DNA from 4 places in the Bradyrhizobium sp. SZCCHNPS1003 genome. Region 3 is predicted to be linked to each of the others. Evidence: predicted binding sites of a transcription regulator. Region 3 holds the regulator's gene; each other region holds the start of a gene.
The links. The regulator PhoB, encoded in region 3, activates phosphate uptake and scavenging genes when phosphate is short. The targets are predictions, from matches to a motif close to TGTCATNNANCTGTCAT.
Positions count from the first base shown of each region.

Region 1 (4,228 bases), on a different contig from region 3:
GCTGCTGGCGTATTCAAGTTCGGCAACGCGTACCTGACGCAGTTCGGCTACGCGATGTTCGTGAGCCCGCTGAAGTGGCTGTTCATCCTGGCCCCACTGGTCATGGTGTTCGCGATCTCGGCCGGCATCAACCGCCTGGCGCCGTCGACCGCGCAGATCCTGTTCTGGGTGTTCTCGGCCTTGATGGGCATCTCGCTGTCGTCGATCTTCCTGGTGTACACCCACACCTCGATCGTGCGGGTGTTCTTCATCACCGCGGCGACGTTCGGCGCGCTCAGCCTGTACGGCTACACGACCAAGCGTGACATGACGGGCATGGGCTCGTTCCTGTTCATGGGCCTGGTCGGCATCGTGCTGGCGAGCCTCGTGAACCTGTTCCTGGCGAGCTCGATGCTGCAGTTCATCGTCTCGGTGATCGGCGTGTTCGTGTTCGCCGGCCTGACCGCCTGGGACACGCAGCGTCTGAAGAACGAGTACATCTACGGCTACGCTTCCGCGGGCGGCGACATTGCCGAGCGCGCAGCGATCACCGGCGCCCTGTCGCTGTACCTGAACTTCATCAACCTGTTCACGCTGCTGCTGCAGCTGCTCGGACAGCGCGACTGAGCCAGCGGCTCACACGAGCGACCTTCGAAGCCCCGGCCTCACCGCCGGGGCTTTTCGTTTGCGCAAGCCAATTGCGACCGCGGCGCGGGCGCGACGGCAGCCATGCCGCGAGGCCGGATTGATCGCCGCGTCCGCTTTGGTATGTTTCCACCATGTCCGACATTGAGATCCGGCCCACCCGGGAGGCCGACCTTCCCACCATCACCGCCATCTACGGCCAGGCCGTCCGCGAGGGCACGGCCACCTTCGAGCTCGACCCTCCGGATCTGACGGAAATGACGCGCCGCTTCCGGGCGCTCACCGACGACGGCTTTCCCTATTTCGCCGCCCTGCTGGACGGAGAGGTGGTTGGCTATGCCTATGCGGGGCCTTACCGGCCTCGCCCGGCCTATCGCTTCACGGTGGAGAACTCGATCTATCTCGCCCCCGCCAGCCAGCGTCGTGGCATCGGAATGCGACTGATGCGGCGGCTGATCGACGCCTGTGAGGAGGGAGGCTTTCGCCAGATGATCGCCGTCATCGGCGACTCCGCCAATGCCGGCTCGGTCCGGCTGCATACCGCCTGCGGCTTCCAGATGATCGGCACCCACCCGAGCGTCGGCCTGAAATTCGGCCGCTGGCTCGATACTGTGATGATGCAGCGCCCGCTCGGGGCCGGGAGCAGCGACGTCCCGGCGTAAGCAACGCCAGTCGGAATGTCATGATCAGCCGGAGCGCGTGGGATCAGACCAGCGCCGGCTTCGGCGCGATCACCAGCAGCACGCGCTCGAGCTCATGACCGCGGCGCAGGATCAGGCCGGTGGCCGAGATCACGCTGTACATGCCCTGCTTGCGCGCCAGCCGCGGGTCCTTCTCGATGCGGTAGATCGGCACCTCGGACGCCCGGCGAAACACGGAGAAGACGGCCCGGTCACGCAGGAAGTCGATCGAATAGTCGCGCCACTCACCGTCGGCGACCATGCGGCCGTAGAGGTTGAGGATACGATTCAGCTCGAGGCGATCGAACGTCACCCGGTTGGGCGCTGCGGCCGCGTTGCGCGCCGCCGCGCGGTTCTCGCTGGGGTCGGCATCCTCCGGAGTGAGGTTCATGAGCGTCCTCCTGTCATCTGTGTGACATGATCGCGCCAACCGCCGGAGGCCGCAAGGGGCCGTTTTCATTGTTGAAGTTCGGCCGTGCATGCCAACCGCGCGAACTCCGCGAACACGCAAGCGTCACGGGATCGTTAGCAGAATCATAATCGCGCCGTCTTTCCGCCCACCGACCGCCCCCGACCTTAGGCATAAGATTCATGTGCGTTGGCCCGGTCCTTTCGGTTCCGGATTCCTCAGCCCCCAGCCCCCCGGGGTCGTCAGGATCGGGTCCATTCACAAGTAAGGCAAAGGGCCAACGCAAGTTGGTCCTTTTGCTTCTTTGGCGTGAGCTGCACGGAACATGTTATGGCGCGCCTCCGTCCTATGGACGTGACGCGCCTTACCGCAGGTCAAGGGAAACGAAGATCAGGACGACCGAAGATCAGCGCTCGGGAGCACGCGCCGTTGCTGAAGCCCGTCCGACCAATGGCAACTCGGAAAAGGCGGCCCCGAGCATCGCGCCGGGGCGGTCGCGACTGCCGTCCTGCACATAGACGACGGTGCCATCGACGCCCTCGCGGGCGATCTTCTCCAGCGGCACGCTCCATCTGACCGGCGAACCATTCCAGTCACCCAGCTTCTGAAGACCGCGAACGACGTTGTAATAGGTCAGATCACGGCCGCTGTTCTCGCCGCGGCCGACCGAGATCGGGACCACCCGCGAGATCGAGCAGACCCAGACCTCGCCGTGCTTGCGCGGCATCTGGTCGTTGGCCGCGGCCACGGAGACAGTGAGGTCCTGGCCGTCGACCGACAGCCTCACCGGCACCGACATCACGCTGCCACCCTGGACAGTCTCCTCGATGGCGCCTTCGATCGCCTCGCGGTCGCTGCCGATCACATGCACGGAGCCGTTGACCACCGCCTGCGGCGTATAGACTTCGCGATCGCCACGCGCCCTGGAATAGGCCCGCTGCCGGGCCGTGAAGCGGGAGTCGGCCAGCGTGTCCTTCCAGCCCAGGTAGTCCCAGTAGTCGATCGGCAGGGACAGCGCGATGACCGAGGGATCTCTGGCGAGCTCGCCGAGGATCTTGTCGGCCGGCGGGCAGGATGAACAGCCCTGGGACGTGAAGAGTTCGATCACCGCACGCGGATCGGACGCGGCCGGCCGGACGAAAGCGATGACCGCACAGACACTCAGCGCCGCGCGCGACCACCACGACATCTGTCCACTCATCGTCACTGTCCTGTCTGGAACATGGTCCGCTGCGCCCTGCCGCGTCAATGATCTGCGAAGCCGCCCTCGTAGTTAATAGATTGCAAACGAAAAGGAGGCGGCCTTTGTCATAGGCCGCCTCCTTCATCACCCGCTACTCACTTCAGAGTGAGCCAAACTGTCGCGTCGCGCTTTGGTTAAGCAGCAAGCTTGCGCAGCACGTAGTGCAGGATGCCGCCGTTGCGATAGTAGTCCAGCTCGTCCAGCGTATCGATCCGGCAGAGCAGCGGCACCTGCTGCGCCGCCCCGTCGGCCGACACGATCTCGGCGGTCAGGGTTTGACGCGGCTTCAGGTCGCCCTGCAGGCCCTTGATGGTGACCTTCTCGTCGCCCTTCAGGCCGAGCGAGGACCAGGACGTGCCTTCCTGGAAGGTGAGCGGGAGCACACCCATGCCGACCAGGTTCGAACGATGGATGCGCTCGAAGCTCTGGCAGATCACGGCGCGGACGCCGAGCAGCCGGGTACCTTTCGCAGCCCAGTCGCGCGACGAGCCGTTGCCGTATTCGGCGCCGGCGAACACCACCAGCGGCACGCCCTCTTCCTGGTACTTCATCGCGGCGTCGTAGATCGACATCTGCTCGCCGTCGGGCCAGTGCTTGGTCAGGCCGCCTTCCGGAATGTTGCCGTCGGCACCTTTGAGCATGAAGTTCTTGATGCGGATGTTGGCGAAGGTGCCGCGCATCATGATCTCGTGGTTGCCGCGGCGCGTGCCGTACTGGTTGAAGTCGGCCGGGCGGACCTGGTGCTCGCTGAGGAATTTACCGGCGGGCGAGGTCAGCTTGATCGAACCGGCCGGCGAGATGTGGTCGGTCGTGATCTTGTCGCCAAACAGCGCCAGCACGCGGGCCTCGACGATGTCCTTGATCGGCTCGGGCTCCTTCTTCATGCCGTCGAAATACGGCGGGTTCTGCACGTAGGTCGACGACATGTTCCAGCGATAGGTCTCGCTCTCGACCGTCTTGATCTTGCGCCAGTTGGTGTCGCCCTTGAACACGTCGGCGTAGCGCTTCTTGAAGATCGACGCCTTGACGAATTTCTTGACGAAGTCGTTGACCTCCTTGGTCGTCGGCCAGATGTCTTTCAGGTAGACCGGCTTCTTGTCCTTGCCGATGCCGATCGGCTCGACCGAAAGATCCTTGGTCACGGTGCCGGCCAGCGCGTAGGCCACGACCAGCGGCGGCGAGGCCAGGTAGTTGGCCTGCACGTCCGGCGAGACGCGGCCTTCGAAGTTGCGGTTGCCCGACAGCACGGCCGCCGCGACGACGCCGTTGTCG
Region 1 covers NZ_JAUHIU010000007.1:254,369-258,596, forward strand. Annotated here, with positions in the region: gene QX126_RS13810 (Bax inhibitor-1/YccA family protein) at 1-606, shown strand, start outside; gene QX126_RS13815 (GNAT family N-acetyltransferase) at 759-1,286, shown strand; gene QX126_RS13820 (DUF2794 domain-containing protein) at 1,330-1,695, opposite strand; gene QX126_RS13825 (DUF1223 domain-containing protein) at 2,120-2,902, opposite strand; gene acnA (aconitate hydratase AcnA) at 3,091-4,228, opposite strand, start outside.
Region 1: a site for PhoB is predicted at 1,707-1,723, ahead of QX126_RS13820 (DUF2794 domain-containing protein). Genes of this name have one in related genera too.

Region 2 (4,228 bases), on a different contig from region 3:
TTGCCTCGTCCTCCACCAGATACGGCGAGATCAGCGCGTAGTCGGCCGGACTCAGCCGCAGCAGCAGATTGTTGTGGGGCCGCTCCCGGTTCAGCGTGGTCACACCCTGGCTCAGCATCGTCATCCCCCGCGCAACGCATGTGCGTGATTCGTGCTCCTTGTGTTCACAAGTGCACCGACACAGGAACTCTGATATGCTGCCTTGGTTCCAGGAACCCGCCAGCGCACTCAAGAGGAGACGCCGGCTGCGGCGCCCATCCCTCATCCTGGAACCCGCAGATCCCATGACCAGCTCGCAATCAGGCGTGCCCGAGCTTTATCAACATGTGCTGGTCGTCGAAGACGACCCTATCATTGCGCTCGGATTGGAAGACACGATCACCGACCTCGGCGTTCCCGACATCAGGATCGCAGCCGACGTCGCGACCGCACTCGCCATGATCGCGGAGCGCGCCCCGCAATTCGCATTGCTCGATGTCGGCCTGGTCCGCGAAAAGAGCTTTGCGATTGCCGAGCGGCTAACGGCGCTCGGCATTCCCTTCGCCTTCTCCACCGGCTATGGCGCCGACCGCGTGCCGGCCGCGTTCGCCGACCGGCCACGGCTGCCGAAGCCTTGCCCGACCGACGCGCTGGAGGCGGTGCTGCGGCGACGCGACTAGTTGCCGTCGCAGCACGCGATCGTCTTGCCGCCGGACAACGAGACCTCAGCCCAGCTTCGGATCGAGCGTGGTCGACCACAGCGCGACGTCGGCGCGATCCCGCAGGGTCACGGTCATCTGGCCCGTGGCGCCTTCGATCTTGACGTGGCCGAAGAACTGCATGCCGGCCGACGGCGGCAGATTCTGCTTGTCGAGGCCGGGCGCCTTGATGAACCGCACCTCGGGGCCGAAGGTGTTGTCGAGCTCGTTCGGACCGAACGTGCCGGCATGCAGCGGACCGGAGACGAACTCCCAGAATGGCTCGAAGTCCTGAAACTGCGCCTTGTTCGGATCGTAATAATGCGCGGCCGCGTAGTGCACGTCCGCCGTCAGCCACACCGTGTTCTGGATCGGCGCCGTCTTGATGAAGCGCAGGATCTCGGCAATCTCGAGCTCGCGGCCGCGCGCCGGGCCGTCACCCTGGGCGATGGCTTCCGAGCCCTTCTTGTTGGCTGCGTCGTCATAGACGATGATGCTGAGCGGCATGTCGGAGGCGATCACCTTCCAGGTCGCGCGCGAATTGAGCAGCGCCTGCTTCAGCCAGCGCATCTGCTCCGGCCCGATGAAGTAGGACGCCGGACCATATTTGTCCTCGAGATTGGGACCGTTGGCGCCGCGGTAGCTGCGCTCGTCGAGCACGAACACGTCGAGATGAGGGCCGTAATTGATCGTGCGATAGACGCGCCCCGGCTCGATGATGCTCTCGCGCATGGGATACATCTCGTGGAAGGCGCGCGCCGCGCGGGCCGCGAGCAGCTGGATGTTGCGCTCCTTGTAGCTGGCCGGCAGCTCCTTGGAGGCCGACCAGTTGTTGGTGACCTCATGATCGTCCCACTGCACGAAGATCGGCACCTCGGCATTGAAGGCGCGGACGTTCTCGTCGAGGAAATTGTATTTGTGAGCGGCACGGAACTCGTCGAGCGTCTCGGCGACCTTCGCCTTCTCTTCCACGGTGAGATTCTTCCACACCTTGTTGTCCGGCAGCTTCACCTCGGACTTGATCGGACCGTCGGCGTAGATGGTGTCGCCGGAGTGCAGGAAGAAGTCCGGGCGGTGCTTCTTCATCGTCGAGAAGGTGAACATGCCGCCATCGTCGGGGTTGATGCCCCAGCCCTGCCCCGCCACGTCGCCGCCCCAGACGAACGAGACGTCGCGCCTGTTGCCGGGCGCGGTGCGGAAGCGGCCAAGCGCGGCCTCGCTTTCGACCGCGACATGCGAAAGGTCGCGGAACTTGACGCGGTAGAAGATGTCCTGGCCGCTGGGCAGACCGTCGATCAGCATCTTGGCCGTGAAGTCGCTTTCCGGAAGTGCGGCGACCGGAGGCAGCGTACGCGCGTCCTTGAACGACTCGGTGGTCGCCACCTCGACCAGCATCTGCGACGGCCGGTCGGCACGCGCCCAGACCACGCCGCCATCCATGCCAACGTCGCCGGACTGCACGCCATGCGTGATCTGCGGCCGGTCGGCGGCGCGGCTCAGATAGGGCATCGCCAGCGTCGTGACGCCGGCTGCGGCGGCTGTCGACAGGAAGCGGCGGCGGGACAGGGCTGTGCGCGGTCGAGGAATGCGAAGCGTCATGCGGATCTCCTGGTCGGATCGCGCGCGGGAGCAGGCGCGAGCCACGGCCCGGCAGACCTAGAAAAGATTGATGACGCTGGAATTACACGCGGCGTCTTGGGCAGTGCGCGACACCGCCGCAAGGGGAGCGTGGCAGACCTCAGGTGCCGGCGGCACGCAACTGCGCGCCGGTTCGCTGCAGATTGGCGGGCATGCTCATCAGGATGAGCTTGCGATCGGCGACCGCGTTGTGGAACTGCTCGAGCGCGATGTTGAACGCGGTCAACGCCGCGTGCTCGATCGCGCCGTCCTCGAAGCAGGTCAGCGTGTTGCGCAAGATCTCGTCGGCCTCGGCCTGGAGCTGATCGAGCTCCTCGGTCGAATCGCACTTGCGCGCGATCGTGATCATCTCCAGCAGACGATCGCGCAGCGAGGTGTTGATGGTGCGTTCGTCGCGCTTGAGATAGCCGGCGAACCACGCGCCGGCCGAGCCCATCGCCGAAAGCGCCATCAGGCTCCACCAGATGTAGTCGCTGTAGCGGTCGAGGAAGGTCTTCTCCTCGCCGTCGACGAAGGCCGCCGCGCCGGGATGGACGGGGATCGCGGCGTCCTTGTCGGTGTCCGGCGTCTCGATCTTGGCGGCAAGCGGAAATTCCGACATCAGCTGCTGGCGCACCGAGAACAGCTGATGCGTGAACGTCGAGACCGCCGATTCGGCGAGGCCCTTGCGTGCCACGATGTGGTGATTGAAGCTGATCGTCTTCACTTCATCTTCAGGGCGATCGGGCGCCCCGCCGAACGCGCCGGCCGGAATCTCGGTGGCCTCGTATTCGGGATGGTTCTGTGCGATGGCTCCGGCGGAATCGATGGCCAGGAAGGTGGGGGGGCCGCCCTCCTTGGTGGCGGCGGCGATCGCATCCGCCGTGATCTTGCTGTTGATGGGACCGGCCGCCAGATAGACATCGGCCCTCTGGCTTCGGACCGCTTCGGCGGCCTCGGTGATCGGGAATTGGACGATCTCGACCTTGCCGGGGTCGACACCATATTGGCGCAGAATGACCTTCAGCAGGTTCGCGTTCGCCGGCGTCCGGCCGATGATGCCGACTTTGTGGCCCGCGAGCTGCGAGATCTTCGTGATCTTGGCGCCACCCTTGCGGCTCTTGCCCTTGCCGGACGAGGGCACCCAGAGGACGACGACGTTCTTGCGCAGCGTCGCTACCGCCTGTGCGTTCTTTGGGACCTCCAGGTCGCCCCGCACGATCGCAAGATCCACCTTGGCGGCGGCCAGCGCCTGCGCGCTCTCGGCGGCGCCCTCGGTCGGAACCGGCCGCAGCCTGACGGAGGCGTGCGACTGGGAAAAGGCCTGGGTCAAGGCCTGGACGACCTTCAGGTCGTCGCTGTTGGGCGGACCGACCGCGATCTTGAGCACCACGGGACGCATCGCAAAATAGTAGGCACCCGTCAAAGCGCCGACGACCGCGAGGATCCCGGCGATGACGATGAACACGGCAGGGCGCATCCGTGAGCGCTGCGCTGGCGTGGTCTGAGTATCTACCAGATTCCCGTCCTCCGGTGGTCCCAGGCCCGGGCGATGCCACAGGCGGCTTCGTCTGGCCACGTCGTCCTTCGATAGAGCTGAACTGTAGCAAATTTCTTGTCCGCCCGGGGTGACATCTGCGTCATGGTTACCATCGCACCAGTTACCGCAGGATCGGGACAGTTCCGAGCCCCTCCCGGCATGGCGCCTGTGACAAGGCTCTGATCGGGATGCGTTTTCGGCTAGTCTTGGCAACCGGACACCGGCGCGATCCAGCCGGAGGTAGCCCCGCAATCGCCCGGACGCTGCCACGTGTCCGGTCGATTGCACCACAAGAGGAGATCGAGATGCCGCAACGATTGTCGGCGGAGGCACGCGCCACCGCCCTGCGGGAGCTTCCCGACTGGTCCGAGCTGGAGGGCCGTGAGGCCATCGC
Region 2 covers NZ_JAUHIU010000024.1:26,214-30,441, reverse strand. Annotated here, with positions in the region: gene QX126_RS29965 (Crp/Fnr family transcriptional regulator) at 1-118, opposite strand, end outside; gene QX126_RS29960 (response regulator) at 285-659, shown strand; gene QX126_RS29955 (alkaline phosphatase D family protein) at 705-2,276, opposite strand; gene QX126_RS29950 (TAXI family TRAP transporter solute-binding subunit) at 2,416-3,762, opposite strand; gene QX126_RS29945 (4a-hydroxytetrahydrobiopterin dehydratase) at 4,023-4,228, shown strand, end outside.
Region 2: a site for PhoB is predicted at 2,347-2,363, ahead of QX126_RS29955 (alkaline phosphatase D family protein). Genes of this name have one in related genera too.

Region 3 (4,228 bases):
CTGCGGCTGTGCGGCGCGGCGCCAGAGGTTCACGAACAGAATGAGGTTCGCCAACGCGATAAGCAGCAGGAAGCCGGCCGATACCGACGTGCCGATGACGCCGCCGATCGCCCTGATCGCGCTCTCTTCATCCAGGAGGTCGGCGCCGGCGATGAGGCTCACGACGATGGTGGCGATGACGACGACGCTGGAATGGCCGAGCGCAAAATAGAGGCCGGCGGCGCGCGGGGCGCTACCGTCCTGCACCAGCTTCCGCACGACGTTGTCAATCGCCGCGATGTGATCCGCATCGACCGCATGGCGCAGTCCGAGCAGCCAAGCCAGCATCGCGGTGCCGACGATGGCGGGCCGGTCGGCGTAGAGCGCGAATGCCCAGGCCCAGGCGAGCGCGTTGGCCGCGACCAGCCCGCCGACGAGCGCAACGTTGCGGCCGGGCTGCGACCGCCACCACAGCAGCCGCGCGGCCCGAGGATGATCAATTGGAACAATCGTCATACTCGGACTATAGCAAGAGCTAGGCCAGTTCGGTAAAGGCCCCGCTGCAGGCGAAAGCTGCAGGAAAACCTGGGTGGCGCTTCCCGGACCGCCCTCTCGCTTGGCAACCCGCTATCCAGTCACGCACAGATCATGACCAGCGGCGGGACCTCGTCTCTCTCGCTCCTTCCCTCACCGCGCCGAGGCACTCTGCGCCGCGATCTCGCGGCGCACGACCGCCTCGAACTGGCTCGCGGGGGCGGCGAACATCAGCCGGGTCTCCTCGTGGAACGCCGAGAAGATGCCGACCACGGCCGGCTCCCCGCCGACCTCGGCCAGGATCGGCGAGCCCGAATAGCCGAAATTGGCCAGGCAATGCACTGTCAACAGCCGGGCATCCCCGGTCATGCCGGCGCTGCAATTGCGCTGGCCGGTCGGCGAATAGCGCCGCTCCTGGCCATAGCCGATCTCGGAGATGGTTCCGGCCGTGGTCGCAGCCGCGAGCTCCTCGCGGGTCAGCGCCTTGACCGCCACCGGCTTCGACGGCAGAGCATCCTTCAGCACGATCAGCGCCCAATCGGCGGGCGAGCGGTCGAGCGACCATCTGTCGTGCCGGGTCGGGACGAAATCGGGCGCCACGATCAGCTTGTCGGCGACCGACGATGCCGCCGGCGTGCCACGGTTCATGCCGGCCAGGAAGCGGACATTGCCGGGGCTGACCTGCGCCACGCCGTTGAAGACGCAATGCGCGGCGGTGAGCACGACGCGCGGCGCCACCAGGGTGCCGGTGCACCAGCCGCCGCTCGAGTATTGCGCGACGGTGACGACGCCGATCGACGACGCCGGCCAGGAGGTGGGATCGACGACCTCGCCGATGTGGCGATCGAGCCCGAGCAATTGCTCCGGACGCGGAGTGGCAATGCCCGCATCCGCCGATTCCGGTTTCGGCTGCCAGGACGCAATGGCGCTCTGGGCCTGGACGCGCTGCGGCTCGGTCAACCTGACCCGCTGCACGTCGCGGCCGGCCGATCGCACGCCGCTACGGCCCGCCATCACCAGCCAGGCATAGCCTTGCACGACGTCCTGTTTCACACCGCGGCCGTCGAGCAGCATCAGGCCGAGCATGTATTGCGACTGGGCGAAACCCTGCGCCGCGGCGCGGCTGAACCAGCGACTGGCTTCGCCGTAGTTGGAGGCAACACCCTCGCCGTTGACGTAGGCGATGCCGAGATAATGTTGCGCGACGGCGAGCCCCTGATCGGCGGCCTTGCGGTACCACGCCAGCGCCTCGCTCGGATTACGCGGCACGCCCCAGCCGAACGCCTGCATGAAGCCGACGTCGAACTGCGCCCGCGCATCGCCCTTGGCGGCCAGCGGCAGCAGCCGTCGCATCGCCGCCGCATGCTGCCCGTTGCCTGCCGCCGCGACCGCGTCTTCGAGCTCGGCGGCCGTGGCGCCCGCCAGGCTGCCGAGCAGCATGACAAGAGATATGATGATGGTCTTGATCAAGGGCGTCCGCTGGGACCGAAACATCGTGACGGGCCACGAAGCAGACACGATCAAGACGGCGGCGGCGTGGCGGAAAGCGGACCGCGATCTCCTCAATCGGGCCCGCTCGCGCCTCACACCTTCTTCATCCTCACGCCCATCGCCCTTACACCTGCTCGCTCTTGGCGAAGCGATCATCGAGCGCATAACCGGCGCCGCGCACGGTGCGGATCGGGTCCTGCTCGCGGCCGGGATTGAGCAGCTTGCGCAGGCGGCCGATATGGACGTCGACGGTGCGCTCGTCGATGTAGATGTCGCGGCCCCAGACGCTGTCGAGCAGCTGTTCGCGGCTGAACACGCGGCCGGGGTGCTCGAGGAAGAATTCGAGCAGGCGGTATTCGGTCGGGCCGAGATCGATCGGCCGCCCCGAGCGCGCCACGCGGCGTTTCTCGCGGTCGAGCTCGATGTCGCCATAGGACAGCACGGTCGCCAGCCGCTCCGGGCTCGCCCGCCGCAGCAGGCCTTTCACGCGCGCCAGGAGCTCCGGCACCGAGAACGGCTTGACGATGTAGTCGTCGGCGCCGGTGGCGAGTCCGCGCACGCGCTCGCTCTCCTCGCCGCGCGCCGTCAGCATGATGATCGGCAGTTGCCGGGTCTCGGAGCGCGCGCGCAGGCGGCGGCACAGCTCGATGCCGGAGAGGCCCGGCAGCATCCAGTCGAGCACGACGAGATCCGGAACGCGCTCCTTCAGCCGCGTGTCGGCCTCGTCGCCGCGCGCCACGGTCTCGACCTCGTAGCCTTCGGCCTCGAGGTTGTAGCGCAGCAGCGTCGTCAGCGCCTCCTCGTCCTCCACCACCAGAATTCGGGCGCCCATGTCTGAACCGTCTCTCTTAGTTACCGGGAATCGTCGTCGCGAAGCTCGTCATGTCGCCCTTCGGGCGCTTGTCCATGATCTGCTGGCCTTCGATCATATAGAATACAGTCTCGGCGATGTTGGTCGCGTGATCGCCGATGCGCTCGATGTTCTTGGCGCAGAACATCAGGTGGATGCAGAACGAGATGTTGCGCGGATCCTCCATCATGTAGGTCAGGAGCTCGCGGAACAGCGAGGTGCAGATGGCGTCGACTTCCTCGTCGCCCTTCCACACCGTCATCGCCGCCGGCAGGTCATGCGCGGCATAGGCGTCCAGCACCGTCTTGACCTGCGACTGCACCAGATCGGTCATGTGCTCGAGGCCGCGGATCAGCTTCAGCGGATGGAAGTCGCTCTCCAGCGCCGCGACGCGCTTGCCGATGTTCTTGGCGAGGTCGCCGATGCGCTCCAGATCGGTCGCCACGCGCATCGCGCCGACGATCTCGCGCAGGTCGACCGCCATCGGCTGGCGACGGGCGATCGTGAGCACGGCGCGCTCCTCGATGATGCGCTGCAGCTTGTCGACCTCGGCGTCGGTGGCGACCACCTTCTGGCCGAGCGCGATGTCGCGCCGCACCAGCGCATCGACGGAATCGACGATCAGCCGCTCCGCGAGGCCGCCCATCTCCGATACCAGACGGGTGAGGTCCTGCAGATCGCTGTCGAACGCCTTGGCGGTATGTTCACTGGCCATGATGATCTCCTGAAGACAATGTCGTCGGCGTCAGCCGAACCGGCCGGTGATGTAATCCTGGGTCCGCCGATCACTCGGCGAGGTGAAGATCTTGCTGGTGTCGTCGAACTCGATCAGCTCGCCGAGATACATGAAGGCGGTCTTGTCGGAGACGCGCGCCGCCTGCTGCATGTTATGCGTCACGATGGCGATTGTGTAGTTTTCGGCGAGCTCCTGGATCAGCTCCTCGACCTTGGCGGTCGAGATCGGATCGAGCGCCGAGCACGGCTCGTCGAACAAGATCACCTCCGGCCGGACCGCCACGGTGCGCGCGATGCACAGTCGCTGCTGCTGGCCGCCGGACAGCGACAGGCCCGAGGCGTTGAGCTTGTCCTTGACCTCGTTCCACAGCGCGCCGCCGCGCAGCGCCTTCTCGACCCGGTCGTCCATCTCCGACTTCGATATCTTCTCATAGAGGCGGATGCCGAAGGCGATGTTCTCGTAGATCGTCATCGGGAACGGCGTCGGCTTCTGGAACACCATGCCGACCCGGGCGCGCAGCAGATTCAGATCGAGCTTGGGATCGAGGATGTTGGTGTTGTCGAGCATCAGCTGCCCGGTCGCCCGCTGGCCCGGATAGAGATCGTACATCCGGTTGAAGATGCGCAGCAGCGTGGACT
Region 3 covers NZ_JAUHIU010000001.1:316,940-321,167, forward strand. Annotated here, with positions in the region: gene QX126_RS01465 (HoxN/HupN/NixA family nickel/cobalt transporter) at 1-495, opposite strand, end outside; gene QX126_RS01470 (trypsin-like serine protease) at 667-1,983, opposite strand; gene phoB (phosphate regulon transcriptional regulator PhoB) at 2,129-2,836, opposite strand; gene phoU (phosphate signaling complex protein PhoU) at 2,853-3,569, opposite strand; gene pstB (phosphate ABC transporter ATP-binding protein PstB) at 3,600-4,228, opposite strand, start outside.

Region 4 (4,228 bases), on a different contig from region 3:
GTGTCGGCCGCGGCGACGAGATCGGCGGGATGGCCGCCACCGTCCAGATCTTCAAGGACAACGCGCTGCGGATGCGCGAGCTAGAGCAGGCCGAGGCCGCCACCCAGCAGCGCGCGGCCGCCGAGCGGACCGCGGCCATGCAGAACCTCGCCGCCGACTTCGAGCGCAGCGTCAACGGCATCGTCCGCTCGGTGGCGTCGGCGGCCGAGGGCATGCAGCACACCGCGCAATCGATGACCTCGACCGCGAGCGATGCCAGCTCGCGCGCCTCGACCGTCAGCGCCGCCACCCAGAGCGCCAATGACAATGTCGGCACGGTCGCGGCCGCGGCCGAAGAGCTGTCGAGCTCGGTCAATGAGATTTCGCGCCAGGTCGCCCGCTCCAGCGAGATTGCGAGCAAAGCCGTGGGCGACGCGGAGCGCACCAATGCGACCGTTCAGGTCCTGTCGACCGGCGCCGAGAAGATCGGCGAGGTCGTCAAGCTGATCCATTCGATCGCGGCGCAGACCAACCTGCTGGCGCTGAACGCCACCATCGAAGCCGCGCGCGCCGGCGAGTCCGGCAAGGGCTTTGCCGTCGTCGCCTCGGAGGTGAAGGCGCTCGCCAACCAGACGGCGAAGGCGACCGAGGAGATTTCGGCACAGGTCGCGGCGATGCAGACCTCGACCCAGGATGCGGTCACCGCCATCAGCGGCATCACCCAGACCATCGCGCAGATGAGCGAGATCACCAATTCGATCTCGACCTCGATCGCGCAGCAGGGCGACGCGACGCGCGAGATCGCCCGCAACATCCAGTCCGTCGCTGCAGGCTCCAACGAGATCAGCGCCCATATCGGCGGCGTTACCAAGGCGGCGGAAGCGACCGGCATGGCTGCCTCCGAAGTGCTGTCGAGCGCGCGTGAGCTCGACAGCCAGTCGGGCCTGCTGCAGCAGGCCGTCGATGGCTTCATGGCGAAGGTGCGAACGGCCTGATCAGGCCCGGCGCGCCGTTGATCCGGGGCTCTCGGATCAACGGCGGCCGTCAAGTCGTAGGCGTGCCAGCCGTCACTTGGCTTTGAGGAAGTCGCCGACCTCCAGCAGCACGAACTCGTTGTCGTCGGCCTTGTTGGGATCCCGGCTGGACGAGAACGGCAGGTTGTTGTCGTTGCCGACGATGATGTGGGTGTCGTCGACGCGGTCGACATTCTCGATCGTGAAGAACGGGAAGGCGAGCACGCCGTCGTTGAGCGGCTTGCGCGCCTTGTCGTCCGGATCCTTGATCTTCATCAGGTCGATAGAGGCGATCTTGCGGACCGGCTTGCCGACGTTGGCGTCGGACAGTTCGATCTTGTAGACGCGCTTGAACTTGGCGAGATCGGGAAAGCAGTTGCCGCCGCGCGTGCCCTGCGGGCAGGCCTTGTCGCTGGTGCCCTCGCCATTGTCGCGCTCGATGATCAGACCCTGGGTCGGATCGATCATGTTGAAGTCGCCGATCGCGTTGCCGTTCTGCTCGAACACGTACTGCCAATACCGGCCGGTGAACCGCTCCGCCGCGACGTCGAATTCGAGGATGCGCGAGGCTTCCTTGCCGTCGACCTTCTCCCAATCCTTCTTCTCGGCGTCCCACAGCGGGCCTTCGAGCAGGCCGTAGATGAACTTGCCGTCGACCGAGGACGCGAAGCCTTCGTAGCCCTTCGAGCGCCGCAGGTTGACGTTCGCATAGGTCGCGCCTGGCGCGCCCGGCGATTGCACCGCCCAATGGTCGGGCGAGCGCACCGGCTTGCCGTCGGCGACCGTGTCGAACACGGCCAGCACCTTGCCGGTCCTGTCCGCCTTGATGACGTAGGGACCGAACTCGTCGCCGATCCAGAGATTGTCGCCGATGATCTGGAAGCCCTCGGTATCGAAATCAGCACCGGTCAAATAGCGCTTGGCGGTGTCCTCATGGACGATGCGGAAGGGAACCTTCCTGTCGGGATCATGCAGGAAGATCGTCTCGAGCCGCTCGACCTTGCCGCTGGTCCAGTCGATCTTGTGGTGGTTCAGATAGAGCATCGAGTCGGGCGAGTTGTAGCGCGAGCCCATGCCGTTGTCGGTGAGGACCCAGAACGTGCCGTCGGCCATCTTCTTGATGCCGGAGTGGCCCTGGAGAGGTTGTCCCTTGAACGGGAGCGACACCCCGGTCGGACGCTCATAGGACTTGCCCATCACGCTGCCGATCGCGTCGATGCGCTTGCCGGTGGTGTATTTGCCGGAGGTCTTGAGATCGTTCGGGGCATCGGCCGGCGCCTCGACGAAGGACTCGGCCGGCATCACGGCATGGCCGGAGAGCGTCGCCGGGAATTCGCCTTCGCCCTGGGCGAACGCTGTGCCGGCGCTCAGAACGAACGCGGCAACGGTGGTCAGCAGATATCGATGCATGGGAGGGCCTCCTGGGAGCTTGATCCACGCATCGTTCTGGACAGGAGGCCTGACGCGGCGCTGACATTTCGATGACAGCCGGATGATGCTCCCCGGTCTTCATGAGGCGTCTTGCCGCACGCTCACACCTTGAGCCGGTCACCTGTGCCGGGAGGCCGGATCGGGACCCGCGACGCGATGATCACGCCGGCAATGACCAGCGCGTAGCCCGCAAGGTGGAACAGCCTGAGCTCCTCGCCGAGGAGCAGGATCGCGAGCACCGAGCCGAACAATGGCACCAGATGGAGGAACGGCGCGGCGCGGTTCGGTCCGATCAGGCTGATGCCGCGATTGAAGAACAGGTAGGCCAGTGTCGACGCAAACACGACCACGTAGCCGAGCGTCAGGACCGACAGCAGATCGGGCTTGAGCACGAAGCCCGACGCGTATTCCCAAGCCGCGAACGGCAGCAGCAGCACGGCGCCGGCCGCCGTGCAGGCTGAGATCAGCGACAGCTGGTGCACCGCCGGCCGTCGCGTCATGGCGGCCGAGTAGAGCCCGAATACCATCAGCGCGCCCGCAAACATCAGGTCACCGCGGTTGAATTGGATGCCGGCGAGCGCACCGAGATCGCCGCGCAGCAGGATCACCAGCACGCCGATCAGCGACATCGCAATGCCGGCGAATTGGGCGATGGTCAGGCGCACACCGAACAAGGCCAGCGACCACAGCGCGACGAACAGCGGCGTCGAGGATTGGATCAGGAGACCGTTCAGCGCCTGGGTATATTGCATCGCCCAATAGGACAGCGCGTTGTTGATGGCAAAGCCCGTCAGCGACAACAGCAGGATCAGCGGCCAATGCGCGCGCAATGTTCGCCAGTCGCGGGCGAGATGCGCGCGGGCGAAAGGCCACAGCATCAGGAACGTTCCGACCCAGCGGATGCAGGACAAGGTCAGCGGCGGGACATGACCGGCCACATAGCGCGCGAGCACGATGTTGCCGGCCCAGAACAGCGAGGCCAGCGTGAGCAGCAGATAGGGCTGGTTGTTCAGCCAGGAGAGCGGATGACGGTGTGGGGCAGGCAAAGGCAGCCAAGCGTGCTTGGAGAGACGAGGCAATCTGGGCTCAATCGTATCCCCTCGCAAGCCGGCGCAGCGGATTGGTGCCATGCATCGGACAGCAAAGGGCCGCGGGGGCGCGCGCAGGACGTGGATATCAGGTCGCCTGCTTGCGCGACGCCACGAACACGCCGGCGAGCACCAGCACGAAGCCGATCACGTGGAAGACCTCCGGCTGCTCGCCGAGGAACACGAAGGCCATGATCGAGCCGAACACCGGGACCACGTGAAAGAACGGCGCGGCGCGATTGGCGCCGATCAGGAGCACGCCGCGATTGAAGCAGAGATAGGCGATCGTCGAAGGAAAGATCGCGACGTAGAGCAGCGACAACAGGTTCTGCGCGTCGAGCGCCATGACCGGTCGCGCGTTGATTTCCCAGATCAGCAGCGGAATGAGGCTGGCTGCGCCGCAACCGAAGGTGAAGGCGACCATCGACAGGCCGTGGATCTGCGGCCGCTTGATCGTCAGCACCGAGTAGAAGCCGAACACCGCCATCGCGAGCAGGAAGATCAGATCCCCTCTGTTGAAGCTGATGTCGGCCAGCGCGGTGGGGTGACCGCGCGTCAGGATGAGCAGCACGCCCACGAGCGACAGCACGATGCCGATGGCCTGCGCCAGGGTCAGGTGCACGCGCAACAGCAGCATCGACCAAATTGCCACGATCAGCGGACCAGCCGACTGCAGCAGCAGGGTGTTGAGTGCCTGCGTATATTCGAGCGACCAGT
Region 4 covers NZ_JAUHIU010000015.1:112,625-116,852, forward strand. Annotated here, with positions in the region: gene QX126_RS24185 (methyl-accepting chemotaxis protein) at 1-974, shown strand, start outside; gene QX126_RS24190 (esterase-like activity of phytase family protein) at 1,047-2,402, opposite strand; gene QX126_RS24195 (DMT family transporter) at 2,525-3,502, opposite strand; gene QX126_RS24200 (DMT family transporter) at 3,600-4,228, opposite strand, start outside.
Region 4: a site for PhoB is predicted at 2,474-2,490, ahead of QX126_RS24190 (esterase-like activity of phytase family protein). Genes of this name have one in related genera too.